DNA from 2 places in the Devosia litorisediminis genome. Region 1 is predicted to be linked to the other one. Evidence: predicted binding sites of a transcription regulator. Region 1 holds the regulator's gene; the other holds the start of a gene.

Region 1 (7,669 bases):
CCACACGGCGGCCCGACATCACCACCACCGCCCTGCTGGAAAACCTCTTCCCCTGTGGCTCGATCACCGGCGCCCCCAAGATCCGCGCCATGGAAATCATTGCCGATCTCGAAGCGGGCCCGCGCGGGCTCTATACCGGCTCGATCGGCTGCTTCGCCCCCAATGGCGATCTGACCCTCAATGTCGCCATCCGTACCGCCATCATTGATGCCAGCGGTCATGGCCGTATCGGCATTGGCGGTGGCATTGTTGCCGACAGCACCGCAGATGACGAATACCGCGAGGCCCTGCTCAAAATGGCGTTCTTCACCAATCCCGCCGACCCGGTCACCCTGATCGAAACGCTGGCCTGGCGCCCCCAGCAAGGCTACATCCTGCGCCAGCGTCATCTCGACCGGCTGGCGGCCTCAGCCGAATATTTTGCCCTGCCCTGCGATCTTGAAGCCATCAATGCCCTGCTCGAGGCTCAAGATTTCAACACCCCCATGCGCGTGCGCCTGACCCTGGATGCCGACGGCCCGGCCCTGACGGCGGTGCTCCTGCCGCCCAATCCCGACACATTCCGTTTCATGCTGGCGCCCGAACGGCTCGACAGCCAGAACCTGTGGCTGGCCCACAAAACCACCAATCGGGCCTTTTATGACGTCCCGCGCCAGCGCGCCCATGCCGATCATGGCGTCGATGAGGTGGTGTTTCTCAACCAGCGCGACGAACTCACCGAGGGTTCGATCACCAATCTGTTCATCGAACGCGATGGCATTCTGTACACCCCGGCTTTGGCTGCGGGTCTGCTGCCCGGCACGCTGCGCGCCGAGCTGCTCGCCAGCGGCAAGGCTGTCGAGGCGGTTTTGACGCTTGCAGACCTTGGCACCGCCGATGCACTCTGGCTGGGCAATTCGGTGCGTGGCCTGCTGCGGGCCGAATGGGTGCAGCCCCCGGTTCAGTTGGAGTAACGCCAGTGACGATTTCGATTTCCCCGCGCGACGTGCTGGTCGTGGTCGATGTGCAATATGACTTCCTGCCCGGCGGTCATCTGGCGGTGGCCAATGGCGACGAGGTCGTGCCGCTGATCAATGCGCTGGCCAGAAAGTTCGCCAATGTGGTCTTCACCCAGGACTGGCACCCGGCCAATCACATCTCCTTTGCCAGCCAGCATGCAACCAAGGCGCCCTTCGAAACCATCGAGCTTGATTATGGCACCCAGGTGCTCTGGCCCGATCACTGTGTCTGGAACAGCCATGGCGCCGAACTCAGCCGCGATCTCGACATTCCCCATGGCCAGCTGATCATTCGCAAGGGCTATAACCGGGCCATCGACAGCTATTCGGGGTTCCAGGAAGCCGACCGCGAAACCCAGACCGGGCTGGCCGGCTATCTCAATGAACGCGATATCGGCCGGCTTTATGTCGTCGGGCTGGCCACCGACTACTGCGTCGGCTGGACCGCCATTGATGGCGCCGCGAGCGGTTTTGACGTCACTGTCATCGAGGACGCCACCCGCGCCATCGACAATGATGGCTCGCTCGACAAGGCCTGGGCCGCCATGGCCGAAGCCGGCGTCACCCGCATCATGAGCCGCCAGATCCTGGGCTGAACGCCAGCCCCCAAACGAAAAATCCCCGCTTGCGCGGGGATTCACGTGAAACGCTTCGGATTGAAATCCTAGGCGCTCTTGTCGACGGTTTCTTCGCTTGACGCATGGCTGGGGCCGCCCTTGGCAACGCCGACCATGGCGGGGCGCAGAATGCGGTCGCCAATGGCAAAACCGGCCTGCACCACCTGCACCACAGTGCCTTCGGGCTGGCTGGGATCGGGCACTTCAAACATCGCCTGATGCTTGTGCGGATCGAATTTCTGACCCTTGGCGTCGATCGGCGTCACGCCATGCTTGGCCAGCAGGCGCTGCATTTCGCGCTCGGTCATCTCGATGCCTTCGATCAGGCTCTTGGTGGTCGCATCGCCATTTTCGCGTGCCTCTGCAGGCAGCACCATCAGGGCGCGGCTCAGCGCATCGGTGGCGCTCAGCATATCGCGGGCAAAGCCGGCAATGGCATAGCTGCGCGTGTCATTGACGTCGCGCTCGGTCCGCTTGCGCAGGTTTTCCATCTCGGCCACGGTGCGCAGCACCCGGTCCTTGAGTTCTGAATTTTCCGCGCGCAGGGCCTCAATCGGGTCGATCTGTTCGACGTTGTCGGCGGTCTCTTCAACCGGGATTTCGACTTCGGGCGTTTCGCCCGAGGCGGCGTTCTCGTCGCTCATGATTGCTGTCTTCCGCAAATACCAAACAATTTGCCCCGCATATCGGCCAATATGAGGGCTATTTCAAGTCCACCCGGTATTCTCCCCATGCCCAATGCGGCACCGGGGCGGCTACCGGGCCTCTCCGCTAGCGCTTGCGCGCCATCATGGCCGTGATGACGTGAGCGGTATAATCGACCACCGGCACGATGCGCGCATAGTTCAGCCGCGTCGGTCCGATTACCCCCAGCACGCCCACCACTTTGTCATTGGCGTCCTTGTAGGGGCTCAGGATCACCGAGGAACCCGACAGCGAGAACAGCTTGTTCTCCGAGCCGATAAAGATGCGCACGCCCTGCGCCTTGTCGGCATCGCCCAGCAGATCGAGCAGCCCGTCCTTGCTTTCCAGCTCATCGAACAATTGGCGCATGCGCAGCAATTCGTCGCTGGCCATGGTGTCATTGATCAGATTGGCGCGGCCGCGCACGATCACTGTGGGGGCATTGCTGGGCGAACTCTGGCTCAGCGTGGCAATACCCGCATCGACAAGTTTTTGGGTCAGCTCATCCAGCTCGGCCCGCTGTTGGGCGCGTTGTGCGGCCAGCACCTTGCGGGCTTCGGCCAGCGTCCGCCCCACCACATGATGGGCGATGTAATTGCCCGCCTGGGTCAGCGCGCTGGCCGTCAGCCCCGGCGGGGTTTCCAGAATGCGGTTTTCCACCTGACCATCTTCGCCCACCAGAATGGCCATGGCGCGATGGTTATCAAGCCGCACGAATTCGAGATGGCGCAGCACCATGTCGGCCTTGGCGGTGATCACCACCCCGGCCCCATGGCTCAGCCCGCTCAGCAATTGGCTGGCTTCGGTCAGCACATCCTCGACCTGGCCGCGCTGCTGCCCCTGGATCGACTGGGCAATCTGGCTGCGCTCGATCTCGTTGACCGCGCCCACTTCAAGCATGGCGTCCACAAAGAACCGCAGCCCGTCCTGGGTCGGGGCACGGCCCGCCGATGTGTGCGGCGCTGCGATCAGTCCGAGATCTTCAAGATCGGCCATCACATTGCGCACCGAAGCGGGGGATAACCCCCCTTGCAGCATGCGGCTGAGATCGCGGGAGCCCACTGGCGCGCCCGTATCCAGGTACCGCTCCACAATCTTGCGGAAAATGTCCTGGCTGCGGGCGTTGAGCACACTCAAAAAATCTTCCGGGAGCTTGCTCATGATTATTCGATAAAATCGTCCGCTTTAACTGTGGTCTCTTATTTAGGCGCATTGCTGCCTCCCGCCAAGCGTCCGCGGCTTGTGAGGCGGCGCTATGAGGGTTAAGAGGCGGTTAACTGCAATCGCCAAGTGGATTTCTGATGCGCCCTTCAGGACGTCAAGCCAACCAGATGCGCGCCGTCGCCATTGAACGCAACGTCGCCATGAAGGCGGAAGGCTCCTGCCTCGTCTCGTTCGGCAACACCAAGGTCATGGTCACCGCTTCGGTTGAAACCACGGTCCCGGGCTGGATGCGCGGCAAGGGTCAGGGCTGGGTCACGGCCGAATACGGCATGCTGCCTCGCGCTACCGGCAGCCGCAATCGCCGCGAGGCGACCGCCGGCAAGCAGACCGGCCGCACCCAGGAAATCCAGCGCCTGATCGGCCGCAGTCTGCGCGCCGTGGTCGACATGCAGGCCCTCGGCGAAGCCCAGATCACACTCGATTGCGATGTGCTCGAGGCCGATGGCGGCACCCGCACCGCCGCGATCACCGGCGCCTATGTGGCGCTGGCTGACGCCATCAGGTGGATGGATGAGCGCAAGCTGACCAAGGGCAAGGCGCTGCGCGATTCGGTGGCCGCGGTTTCCTGCGGCATCTATCGCGGCGCTCCCGTGCTCGATCTCGACTATCTCGAAGATGTCGAAGCCCATACCGACGCCAATTTCGTCATGACCGGCGCCGGCAAGTTCGTCGAAATCCAGGGCACAGCCGAACAGCAGCCCTTCAGCCGCGACGAGCTCAACGCACTCATGACCCTGGCCGAACAGGGCATTGGCGAACTCACACACATTCAGCAGGCAGTACTCTCGGCATGATTTCCTGGCTCAAGAATCTCGTCACCGCCAAACCGGCACCGCGTCAGCCCAGCACCATGCGCGATGCCTCGCCGGAAAACTGCGCGCTGTGGCGCGATGTGTCCCGGGCGCTTGATGCCAAGCCGAAAGGGTCGAGCAAGTGAGCCTTCCCCGTCTGCGCGCTGGCGACAAGCTGGTGCTGGCCACCCACAATTCCGGCAAGCTCACCGAATTCCGCGAGCTGTTCGAACCCTTCGGGCTGCAGATTGTCTCGGCGGGTGAGCTGGGTCTGCCCGAGCCCGAGGAAACCGGCACCTCCTTTGCCGAAAACGCCCGCCTCAAGGCCCATGCCGCCGCCAGGGCCACCGGCCAGCTGGCGCTGAGCGATGATTCGGGTCTGTGTGTTGATGCGCTCAATGGCGATCCCGGCGTTTACACTGCCGACTGGGCCGGCGTGCCGCGTGACTTTGGTCATGCCATGCAACGCGTGCAGGATGCCCTTCAGGCCGCTGGTGCCACCACGCCGCAGCAGCGCAGTGCCTCGTTCAATGCCACCATGTGCCTGGCCCATCCCGATGGCCGCGACGTGCTCTATGTCGGCAAGGTCGAGGGCCAGCTGATCTGGCCACCGCGCGGCAGCATCGGTCATGGCTATGATCCGATGTTCATGCCCGATGGCCACACCATCACCTTTGGCGAAATGCCCGCCGAAACCAAACACTCATGGGCCCCGGGCCAGCAGGGGCTCAGCCATCGTGCGCGCGCCTTCAACCAGTTTTTCGAGGCCCAGATTGAGAAATAACCCCAACGATCTGTTCGGGGTCTATGTGCACTGGCCCTTCTGCGCCAGCAAATGCCCATATTGCGATTTCAATTCCCACGTCCATCGCGGTCCCTTCGATGAGGATGGCTATGTCGCGGCCTATGAGCGCGAGATCGCCCATGCCGCCCAGCTCACCCCCGGCCGTGTCGTGCAGTCGATCTTTTTTGGCGGTGGTACCCCCTCGCTGATGTCGCCCAGCACAACGGGCCGCATCATCGATGCCATTGCCAGCCACTGGACCGTCGAGCCCAATGCCGAGATCACGCTTGAGGCCAATCCGACCAGCGTTGAGGTTGATCGCTTCCGGGGTTTCCGCACTGCGGGCGTCAATCGCGTCTCGCTGGGCGTGCAGTCGCTGCGCCCCGGCCCGCTGGCCGAACTGGGCCGTCGCCATTCCGTCGAGGAAGCCGTGGCCGCAGTGCGCATCGCCCAATCGGTGTTTGAGCGCTCCAGCTTTGATCTGATCTATGCCCGTCCCCGCCAGACGCTTGACGACTGGGAAGACGAGCTCAAGGAAGCGCTGTGGATGGCGCAGGGCCATATCAGCCTTTACCAGCTGACCATCGAGCAGGGCACGCGCTACTTCGACCTGCACGCCGCCGGCAAGCTGGCCATGCCCGATGAGGATCTCTCGGCCGATTTCTACGAGATGACCCAGGAGCTGACCGCCGCGGCCGGCCTGCCCGCCTATGAGATTTCCAACCATGCGCGCCCCGGCCAGGAGAGCCAGCACAACCTGCTGTATTGGCGCTATGGCGAATATGCCGGCATTGGTCCGGGGGCCCATGGCCGCCTGATGATCAACAATCAGCGCCATGCCACCGCCGACGAGAAAATGCCCTTTGACTGGCAGAAGAACGTCGTCGCCAATGGTCACGGCATGGTGGTCGACGATGTGCTGACCTGGGAAGAACAGGGCGACGAATTCCTCGTCATGGGGCTGCGCCTCAAGGAGGGCATTTCGCCCGCGCGCTTTACCGCCATTTCCGGTCGGCAGATCAATGCCGCCCAGATCGCGGCGCTCAAGGGCTATGGCTTTGTCGAAACCCTGCCCAATGGCAATATCCGCGTCACCGACCGCGGCTGGCCCGTGCTCGACGCCGTCGTGGCCGATCTGGCTGCCTAGAGCTTGGGGCCTTCGAGCCGGCTCGCCCCGCCTGCGCCCACCTGCATAAGCGCCAGCGCATATTCGCTGCGGCCATTGCTGAGGAACCGGAACACCCCGTCACGGCCGTTAAATCCGGTCGGGGCGGTCATCAGCATCGGGTTATAGGGCGGATTGGCCAGCGACAACGTGTTCACATTGGCCAGAATAGTGGCGGTATAGGCGATGGTTGCCAGCGCATGCGGCTGGCTGTTGAACCGCGCCTGATAATCGGCCCGGATCGCGGCCATCCCCGCCGGATCAACGGCTGGATAGAGCGCCCCGCTCAGCGATGGCGTGGCTGCAATGGTCGTGTCGCCCTCCCAGTCGGCCGAGCCGACAATCTGCACATCCGCCGGGCTGACCCCGGCCTGCGCCAATTGCGCACCAAAGGCGGGTGCCGTGGCGCGGTCGGGAATGAACAGCGTATCGATCAGCCCTTTCTTGATCAGCGGCAGCGCCTGACTGACCACCTGGCTGACCTCGCTGGCGCCCGAGAACGTATAAACCGCACTGGGGGACAATCCCGCCTGCACCGCCTGCTGGCGGAATGCGGTCTGCAGTGCCTGACCATAGGCCGAGCTGGGAAAGGCCCCGGCGACGCCGCGCCGTCCCTTGGCTTTGACATAGCTTAGCGCCCGTTTCATCTCCATGTCGGGCAATACGCTGAGCAGATAGACCCCCGGTCCGGCCGCACCCGGATTGTTGGAAAACCCGATCAGGGGCACGCCCGCCGCGCGCGCCGCCGCGCCCGCAGCCGTCACCGAATCGCCGCGCAATGGCCCCAGGATCAGCTTGGCGCCCGAAGCGATGGCGGCCTGGGTGGCGCTGGTTGCCCCGGCCACCGTGCCGCCGGTATCGCGCAGGGTAATCGTGGTGTTCTCTGCAATATTGGGATTGGCCTCGATAAAGGCCATGGCCAACCGGCTGCCATTGGCCATGGACTGGCCCACACTGGCCAGTCCCGCATTGCCGGTCAGTGGCAGCAGCAGCGCCACCTGTACCGGTCCGCGACCAAACACCTGACCCGGTCCGGCGGTGGTCAATGGCGTCATGGTCTGGCCAGCTGTAGGCTGGCTCGAACCACCAAAGCCGAAATCAATGGTGCGCGAGGCAATATGGATGGGCGAACAGGCGCTCAGCACAAACAGGCCGACGATGGCGAAAGCCTGTGTTATGCCCCTTTGCGCAAGGCGATGACCTGTTCTTGTCCAACCGGTCATTGCGGCCCTTTCAATGCTAGCAGTCTGTTAACAGTTTGGGACCAATTGCTTAACCAATTCTCAACCTGCGGAGCCAGCACTCATGGCTGAAACCAGCCCGGGCTATTTCATTGCCGGCAACACCTTCACCGCGCCGCCACTGGCGCCGGGCCTGTATGTTGTGGCCACCCCGATCGGCAATCT
Region 2 (7,669 bases), on a different contig from region 1:
CGTTGCCATCATTGTACCAATGCACAGGCAGATCGACATCTTTGGCAATGCGTTCGACCAGATCGATGTCACGCCACAGAGCGGCCTGCTCTTCAGGGGCCTCCACCAGGCCAATATTGCGACCAATATGAGAGGGGCTGGCCACACCAATACCGGCAAGGCGTGAGCGCTGAACATCGGTCAAGCCAGAGCGAATGGTGGCTACTTCTGCAGCGATATCGGAAAACAGGGTACTGGCATCGGGATAGGCGTAGCTGCGGCGGACGCTGGCCAGCGTCTTGCCGGACATCTCGATCACCAGCACTTCAAAATGCCGCCAACCGACTTCAATGCCAATGGCCACGGCCCCATGCGGGTTGAGAAAAAGTGGGGTTGCGGGCTGGCCGCGCCGACCGCGCAAGACTTCGCCGCGAATGACCAGGGCGCGGGATTCCAGTTCAGCCACAATGCGCGAGGTGGTTTGTGGTCCCAATCCAGACAATCGCGCGACGTCAGCATTTGACGCCCCAGGATTTAGCGCAAGCAGGGTGAGTACAGCCCGCTCATTGGTTATTCGCACGCCCGACTGAGCAACGCCGCGCGACATTGGATTGATATCAGTCGTTTCAGAATCCTTTTGCATGGAGTGACTTAAACGACTGCGACGACCCGGATCAAGCACAATGCATTTTTTCATTCAGCGAAATGCGGAACGGAAAATTTACCCTGATGAGAAACAATTGGCATAACACCGGGATAGCCGCGGCGGCGGCGACAAAACCGGAAACGAACAAGTCCAAACGCGAGGTCCGGGCCGCATGGCGATGCAGAATCGAAGCAATGGTGATGCCAGCGGCAGACTATTGCTGATTGACCGGGACAATGCACAGGCACAGCTGATCGCTGAATCGCTGGCGCAATGCCTGGATCAGGCCGCTCGAATTACAGTGGTATCAGGCGGAAAGCCCGCGGCTGAACTGCTGCGCGACGGCACCTTCGACATCGTATTGGCGGATTTATCGAGCCTGAGCGACCTCGCAGAACATAGCGATGACGCAGTGCAGCGGCTTGTGCGGCTGGCCAGCGGCGCCTTGCTTGTCGCGCTGTCGGACGGTGTTTCGGTATCATCGGCGGTTGGCGCGATGCGCGCGGGCGCCCATGATTATGTGGCCAAACCCATCAATGGCCCAACCATGGCCGCCCGCATCGGCGAATTGGCGCAACGGCATGGCAAGTGCCGGTCGCTGGGCATGGAAGCCCGCAATGCCGCCGGACTCAGCGATTTCGCCGGTTTCATCGGTGCTTCGAGCGCGATGCAGTTTGTCTATGAGCAGATCGGCCGGATCGCGACATCATCAGCCCCCGTGTTCATCACCGGCGAAAGCGGCACCGGCAAGGATGTCTGTGCTGAAGCATTGCACGCCAAGGGCCAACGCGCCGGCAAGCGCCTGGTGGCCATCAATTGCGCGGCGATCCCGCGCGATCTGATGGAAAGCGAGTTGTTCGGCGTGGCCCGGGGCGCGTTTACCGGCGCCCATGAAGATCGCAAGGGCGCTGCCGAACTGGCTGACGGTGGCACGCTGTTTCTCGACGAAATCGGGGAAATGGACCTGTCGCTGCAATCAAAATTGCTGCGCTTCCTGCAGACCGGAACGCTTAGTCGGGTCGGCGAAGCTGGTGTTCGGCATGTCGATGTGCGGGTGATCTGCGCGACCAATCGCAACCCCATGCAGCTTATTGCGGAAAAGAAGTTCCGCGAGGACCTGTTCTACCGGCTGCATGTATTGCCAATTCACCTGCCACCCCTGCGCCAGCGCCCCACAGATATCATGGTGCTGGCGCGACACTTCCTGGCGCGTTACGCAACCGAAGAGCACAAGAGCTTTGGCGATTATTCGGCCGAGGTCTCCAGTATGCTGACAGCGGCTGAATGGCCCGGCAATGTGCGCCAACTGCAAAACCTCGTACGCCGTCTGGTGGTCATGTTCGATGGCGGCGAGATCACGGCGACGATGCTGAGCGCGGCAGATATTGAATCACGTGGCGTGACACCAGCGGTTGATACCCAGCCCCGCAGCGAGCGTCGGCCACCTATCCTGCCAATGTGGCAGCAGGAACAGCGCATCATTGAAGATGCGATCGCTCGTTTCAGCGGCAATGTCTCGCTTGCTGCAGCAGCGCTGGAAATCAGTCCGTCGACCATTTATCGGAAGCGGCAAGGCTGGTCGGAACTGGCGTCAGCGAGTTAAGCCCCAAGCGCGATCACAAGAGACAAAATAAAGAGCATGCTGACCAAAGGTGTCATGACCCAGCGCTCTGACACACTGCGTGAAGCGGCATTTCCCACTATGCCCAGCAGGTAGAAGACGACTACCGCCCAAGCGGCAGCGTCGATCCAGTCCCCTATTGGCAAGAGTTGCAGCACGTGGGCCTTCTGCATCTGGATGGCCAGCAAGCCAATATAGATGAGAATGGCTGCAAGGCTACCGACGCGCAAAACGACCGGTAAACGACCATGCTGTCCACCCCAGGCAAACCGCCCCCAGGGGACTCCCATGGCAAGTGCTGCCTGAAAAACGGCCAGGCCGGCCAGCAATATTGCGCTGATGTATGCTGCAACCACGTTCATCGATATTCCTCCACGATCACACCCGTGACAGCCGATGCCAGAATGAAGGCTGGCAGGAGAGCTTCAAGGCGTGCTGGCCTCACGGGATTTGGCACGGTCGAGCCCAAGATAGTGTTCGCGCAAAATCACGGCGATGCCCGAGGCGACAATGATCAGGGCGCCAGCGATCATTGTAATGGTGGGCACCTCCGCGAACACCACCAGACCGATGATGATAGTCAGGATCAGCGAGACATATTCGAACGGGGCAATCACCGACATGTCCGCGTAGCGATAGCAGGAGGTGAGCAGCAACTGCCCTACCCCGCCGGCGAAACCTGCGCCGATAAGCAGCACCGCCTGTTCAGGCGTCGGTTTGACCCAGCCCAACGGGATGGTGAGCAACGACAATAGGCTAGCGCACATGAAGAAGTAGATGACGATCGTCTCGGTACGCTCGGTCTGGACCAGCTTTCGAACCTGCATCATGGCGAATGCAGAGAACACCGCTGCCCCCAAGGCTGCTGCTGCACCAATGGTTTCGCTGTTGCCAATCGGCGCGCCGCTGGAGAACAGCGTCAGGCGCGGCCACAAAATGATAACCACACCAACCAGGCCAACCAGTACAGCGGTCCAGCGGAAGACATGCACACGCTCTTTGAGCAGCAAAGCGCTGAACACCACGATCAGCAGTGGTGCCGCATACCCAATCGCAGTGGTCTCAGGGAGCGGTAGCCGGGTCAACGCAAAAAAGCCCATGCCCATCGAGCACACGCCAATAAAGGAGCGCAGAACGTGGCCAAGGGGATTGCTGGTGTGCAGGGCCGTGCGCAGTTTCCGCCGCCAGGCAAGATAGGCAATCACCGGAATAATGGCGAAGAAGCACCGGAAAAAAACCAGTTCACCCGCCGGTACGGTTTCGGTCGCCTTGAGCAGCGTGGCCATCACCACGAAGCAGCATACTGACAAAACCTTGAGCGCGATGCCGCGCAGGGGACTTCCCGCATTGAGCGTGCGGTTGGGCGCAACGGTCGCTTTGGGAGGGGACACGATCAACTCGTGGCTGGGATAGCGGCATGGGGTAGAGACCGGCGCAGCACATGGGTGGCGCGCCGGGTGAGAAATCAGCCTTTGGCTGCTTCGAGCTTTTCCTTGGCCATGCGCGCGGTAGCGAAAGCCTTGTGTTCGGGGCCGACAGCGCTGCCGGTCTTGACCACCTTGCCGGTGGCGTCATGAAGTTCCCAATGCCAGTTGGCGTTAGGGCCGCTGCCGCCCTTGAGGCGCAGCTTGATTTGAAGCGAGTTATCCTGGGTCATGAAAGCCTTATGGCGCAGCTTGGCGCGGCGTGGAAGGGGGTGGATGAAAAAGATGCTGCATGCCGCATGCCAACCGGCGCTATGGCAACGGCTTTAGACCTCTGACAACCTGACTTCGATCCGGTCCCCCCAAAAGGCGAGCATGTCACGAATAGGTTCCACCAAAGGGCATGGATCGGGATAGTACCAGACCTGATCCGTTCCGGTTGCCGTCAGGGTCTTGATGGTGCAGTACCAAGCCTCACCCTTATACGGGCAATGGGTGCGGGTTTCCGTTTCCTCGAGAATGCTAGGCTGGATATCCTCGCGCGGAAAATAGATTCGTAGCGGTGACCCCGGCTCATCGAGTTGCATGGCTTTGGTAGAGCTGGCGATCTCGGCGCCATCGAACAGTACGTGCGCCCGCCCCTTAATCGGCGAGATCTTGATATCCTTGTCGAGACATTGTGCTGTCATGATTGCCTGCCATCTCTGGGTTTGTTGGTTGAATAATAACAACGCACGAGGGTGATTGCGGTTCACCCGACCTTGACTCTGCAAAGGCTCAATCCTATATCCCTGCCACCTGTTAGCACTCTCCTTGTGTGAGTGCTAACAGCTCAGAAATTGCATTCGAAATGCTGCTATAGGAGCAAATCATGGGCTTCCGTCCTCTGCACGACCGCGTGGTCGTCCGCCGCCTCGACGGCGAAGAAAAGACCAAAGGCGGGATCATCATCCCCGACACTGCCAAGGAAAAGCCATCCGAGGGCGTCATCGTCTCGGTTGGCCCAGGCGCCCGCGACGACAACGGTAAAGTGACCGCACTGGACGTCAAGTCCGGCGACCGCGTGCTGTTCGGCAAGTGGAGCGGCACCGAGGTCAAGGTCGACGGTGAAGACCTGCTGATCATGAAGGAAAGCGACATCATGGGCGTGATCGAAGGCTAATCGCCTTCCACCCTCATTGTCCTCAACTCATTTCAAGGAGCGCCTCACATGGCTGCTAAAGAAGTAATCTTCTCCACTGACGCACGCGACAAAATGCTGCGCGGCGTCAACATCCTGGCCAATGCGGTCAAGGTGACACTGGGCCCCAAGGGCCGGAACGTCGTGATCGAAAAGTCGTTCGGTGCTCCACGCATCACCAAGGACGGCGTCACGGTTGCCAAGGAAATCGAACTGGAAGACAAGTTCGAGAACCTGGGCGCACAGTTGCTGCGTTCGGTTGCTTCCAAGACCAATGATATCGCCGGCGACGGCACCACCACCGCAACCGTTCTCGGTCAGGCCATTGTTGTTGAAGGCGTCAAGGCAGTTGCCGCCGGCTTCAATCCAATGGATCTCAAGCGCGGTATCGATCTGGCCGTGGACGAAGTTGTTGCTTCGCTCAAGTCCAGCGCCAAGAAGATCACATCTTCGGCTGAAGTTGCCCAGGTCGGCACCATCTCGGCAAATGGCGAAAAGGCCATTGGCGACATGATCGCTGAAGCCATGCAGAAGGTCGGCAATGAGGGTGTTATCACCGTCGAAGAAGCCAAGACCGCTGAGACCGAACTCGATGTCGTTGAAGGCATGCAGTTCGATCGGGGCTACCTGTCGCCTTACTTCGTGACCAATGCAGAGAAGATGACTGCGGTTCTGGACGATCCGCTGATCCTGCTGCACGAAAAGAAGCTCGGCAACCTGCAGGCTATCCTGCCGATCCTGGAATCGGTTGTTCAGTCGCAGCGTCCTCTGCTGATCATTGCTGAAGACATCGAAGGCGAAGCTCTTGCGACCCTGGTCGTCAACCGTCTGCGCGGCGGCCTCAAGGTAGCAGCCGTCAAGGCTCCTGGCTTCGGCGATCGCCGCAAGGCCATGCTCGAAGACATCGCCATCCTGACCGGTGGCCAGGTGATCTCGGAAGACCTCGGCATCAAGCTGGAAAACGTGACCATCGACATGCTGGGCACTGCCAAGCGCGTTGAGATCACCAAGGAAACCACCACCATCGTTGATGGCGCCGGTTCCCAGGATGACATCCAGGGCCGCGTTGGCCAGATCAAGGCGCAGATCGAAGAAACCACTTCGGACTACGACAAGGAAAAGCTGCAGGAACGTCTGGCCAAGCTGGCCGGCGGCGTTGCCGTGATCCGCGTTGGTGGTTCGACTGAAGTGGAAGTCAAGGAGCGCAAGGATCGCGTCGACGACGCTCTGAACGCTACCCGCGCTGCCGTTGAAGAAGGTATTGTTGCTGGCGGCGGTGTCGCTCTGCTGCGTGCTTCGAACGCCATCACCGTCAAGGGTGCCAATGCTGATCAGGACGCTGGTATTGCCATCGTTCGTCGCGCTCTGCAGGGCCCTGTCCGTACCATCGCCAACAATGCTGGCGCTGAAGGTTCGGTCGTTGTCGGCAAGATCCTCGAAAACACCTCGGTCAACTTCGGCTACAACGCCGCGACCGACGAGTACGGCGATCTGGTTGCGCTGGGCGTGATCGATCCAATGAAGGTGGTTCGTACTGCCCTGCAGGATGCCGCTTCGGTTGCTTCGCTGCTGATCACCACTGAAGCCCTCATCGTCGAGGCTCCCAAGGCTGACGCACCGGCCATGCCCGGCGGCGGCGGCATGGGCGGCATGGGCGGCATGGGTGGTATGGACTTCTAAGAAGTCCGACCCAGAAAGCTTTGGAGTTCGTTTCTTCCCAGTCACGGACTTCACGAGAAAGGCGCGGTGGCAACACCGCGCCTTTTTCCTTGAACCCTACCGAAACCTTTCCACGACATTAAACATGGCGGCCCAAAAGCTGTTCCAGCCTGCTTGTTAAGACCCGGTTAACTGGACCCAACACTTTGTTGAGGCGACCAGTTTTTTGGTCACAACCACAAGGAGCGGCATGTCGACAATCAGTGGCATAGGCGCACAATCAGCTTCACAGCTGACGCGCAACGCCTTCCAACCACCAAGCTTTGCCCGCTTGGACAAGAATGGCGATGACAGCCTGACGTTGAGCGAACTTGAGCTCAACGTCCCAAAGGGTGCATCGAGTGCGCAAGGCAAGAGCCGCGCGGAAGCTCTGTTCTCGGCAATGGACTCTGACAGTAACGGTAGTGTCACCAGCAGCGAGAAAGACGCGTTCGATGTCCAGATGGCCAATCGGCGGCAGACCATGGCGTTCATGGCTCAGCAAATGTCAGCGCCATCAAACGCAGATATCTTCGCCGACACCGACACAGATAGTGACGGCTCGGTGAGCCTCGCCGAGTTGGGTGCGGATGATGCTGCCACTTCGATCAGCAGTGAAGGACTGCAGAAGCTGTTCGACCTGATTGATGCAGATGGCGATGGCTCGATCACCGAGAGCGAAAGCTCGACCTTTCTCGATTCCGTCAAAGCCGCGCTAGAAGACACAGCGGGTGCGGCCGGCGAACCAACTCGCGGTGGACCACCGCCGGGTGGCCCTCCTCCAGGCGGGCCGCCGCCCGGTGGGCCACCACCGGCAACCGCAGAAGATGAAGAGACCACGGACGGCACGACGACGAGTTTGTTGGCCACTGCCCAGAATGCCTACACAGCAAGCGCACAACAGACACTGCTCGAACAGTTGACATCCATCTTCAGCACCTCAGCATGATCAGGTCGGGGGCGTACGCGCCCCCTCAACCATTTCAGCATGCCCGTTGCACATGTTAATGCCCCTGCAAGAGCTGCGTACAGCTAGCATGAGCAAAACTGAGGGGACGATTCGATGCGACCACCAAGAAGGACGGGTAGCGCGCTGGACAATGCCGAGGCAGCATTCAAGG

The links. Region 1 encodes HrcA, which represses chaperone genes, less so after heat shock. Its sites were predicted from a motif close to GTTAGCACTCNCNNNNNGNGAGTGCTAAC; they were not measured.
Region 2: a site for HrcA is predicted at 4,471-4,499, ahead of KD146_RS12070 (co-chaperone GroES). Genes of this name have one in related genera too.

What each region holds. Positions count from the first base shown of each region.
Region 1 covers NZ_JAGXTP010000003.1:399,574-407,242, forward strand. Annotated here, with positions in the region: gene pabB (aminodeoxychorismate synthase component I) at 1-953, shown strand, start outside; gene pncA (bifunctional nicotinamidase/pyrazinamidase) at 923-1,594, shown strand; gene grpE (nucleotide exchange factor GrpE) at 1,663-2,259, opposite strand; gene hrcA (heat-inducible transcriptional repressor HrcA) at 2,387-3,460, opposite strand; gene rph (ribonuclease PH) at 3,601-4,317, shown strand; gene KD146_RS17050 (hypothetical protein) at 4,314-4,460, shown strand; gene KD146_RS17055 (non-canonical purine NTP pyrophosphatase) at 4,457-5,098, shown strand; gene hemW (radical SAM family heme chaperone HemW) at 5,088-6,245, shown strand; gene KD146_RS17065 (penicillin-binding protein activator) at 6,242-7,486, opposite strand; gene rsmI (16S rRNA (cytidine(1402)-2'-O)-methyltransferase) at 7,569-7,669, shown strand, end outside.
Region 2 covers NZ_JAGXTP010000001.1:2,524,893-2,532,561, forward strand. Annotated here, with positions in the region: gene KD146_RS12040 (ROK family transcriptional regulator) at 1-622, opposite strand, end outside; gene KD146_RS12045 (sigma-54-dependent transcriptional regulator) at 798-2,228, shown strand; gene KD146_RS12050 (hypothetical protein) at 2,225-2,608, opposite strand; gene KD146_RS12055 (DMT family transporter) at 2,672-3,637, opposite strand; gene KD146_RS12060 (hypothetical protein) at 3,712-3,903, opposite strand; gene KD146_RS12065 (DUF427 domain-containing protein) at 3,997-4,359, opposite strand; gene KD146_RS12070 (co-chaperone GroES) at 4,542-4,832, shown strand; gene groL (chaperonin GroEL) at 4,881-6,530, shown strand; gene KD146_RS12080 (EF-hand domain-containing protein) at 6,841-7,497, shown strand; gene KD146_RS12085 (BrnA antitoxin family protein) at 7,612-7,669, shown strand, end outside.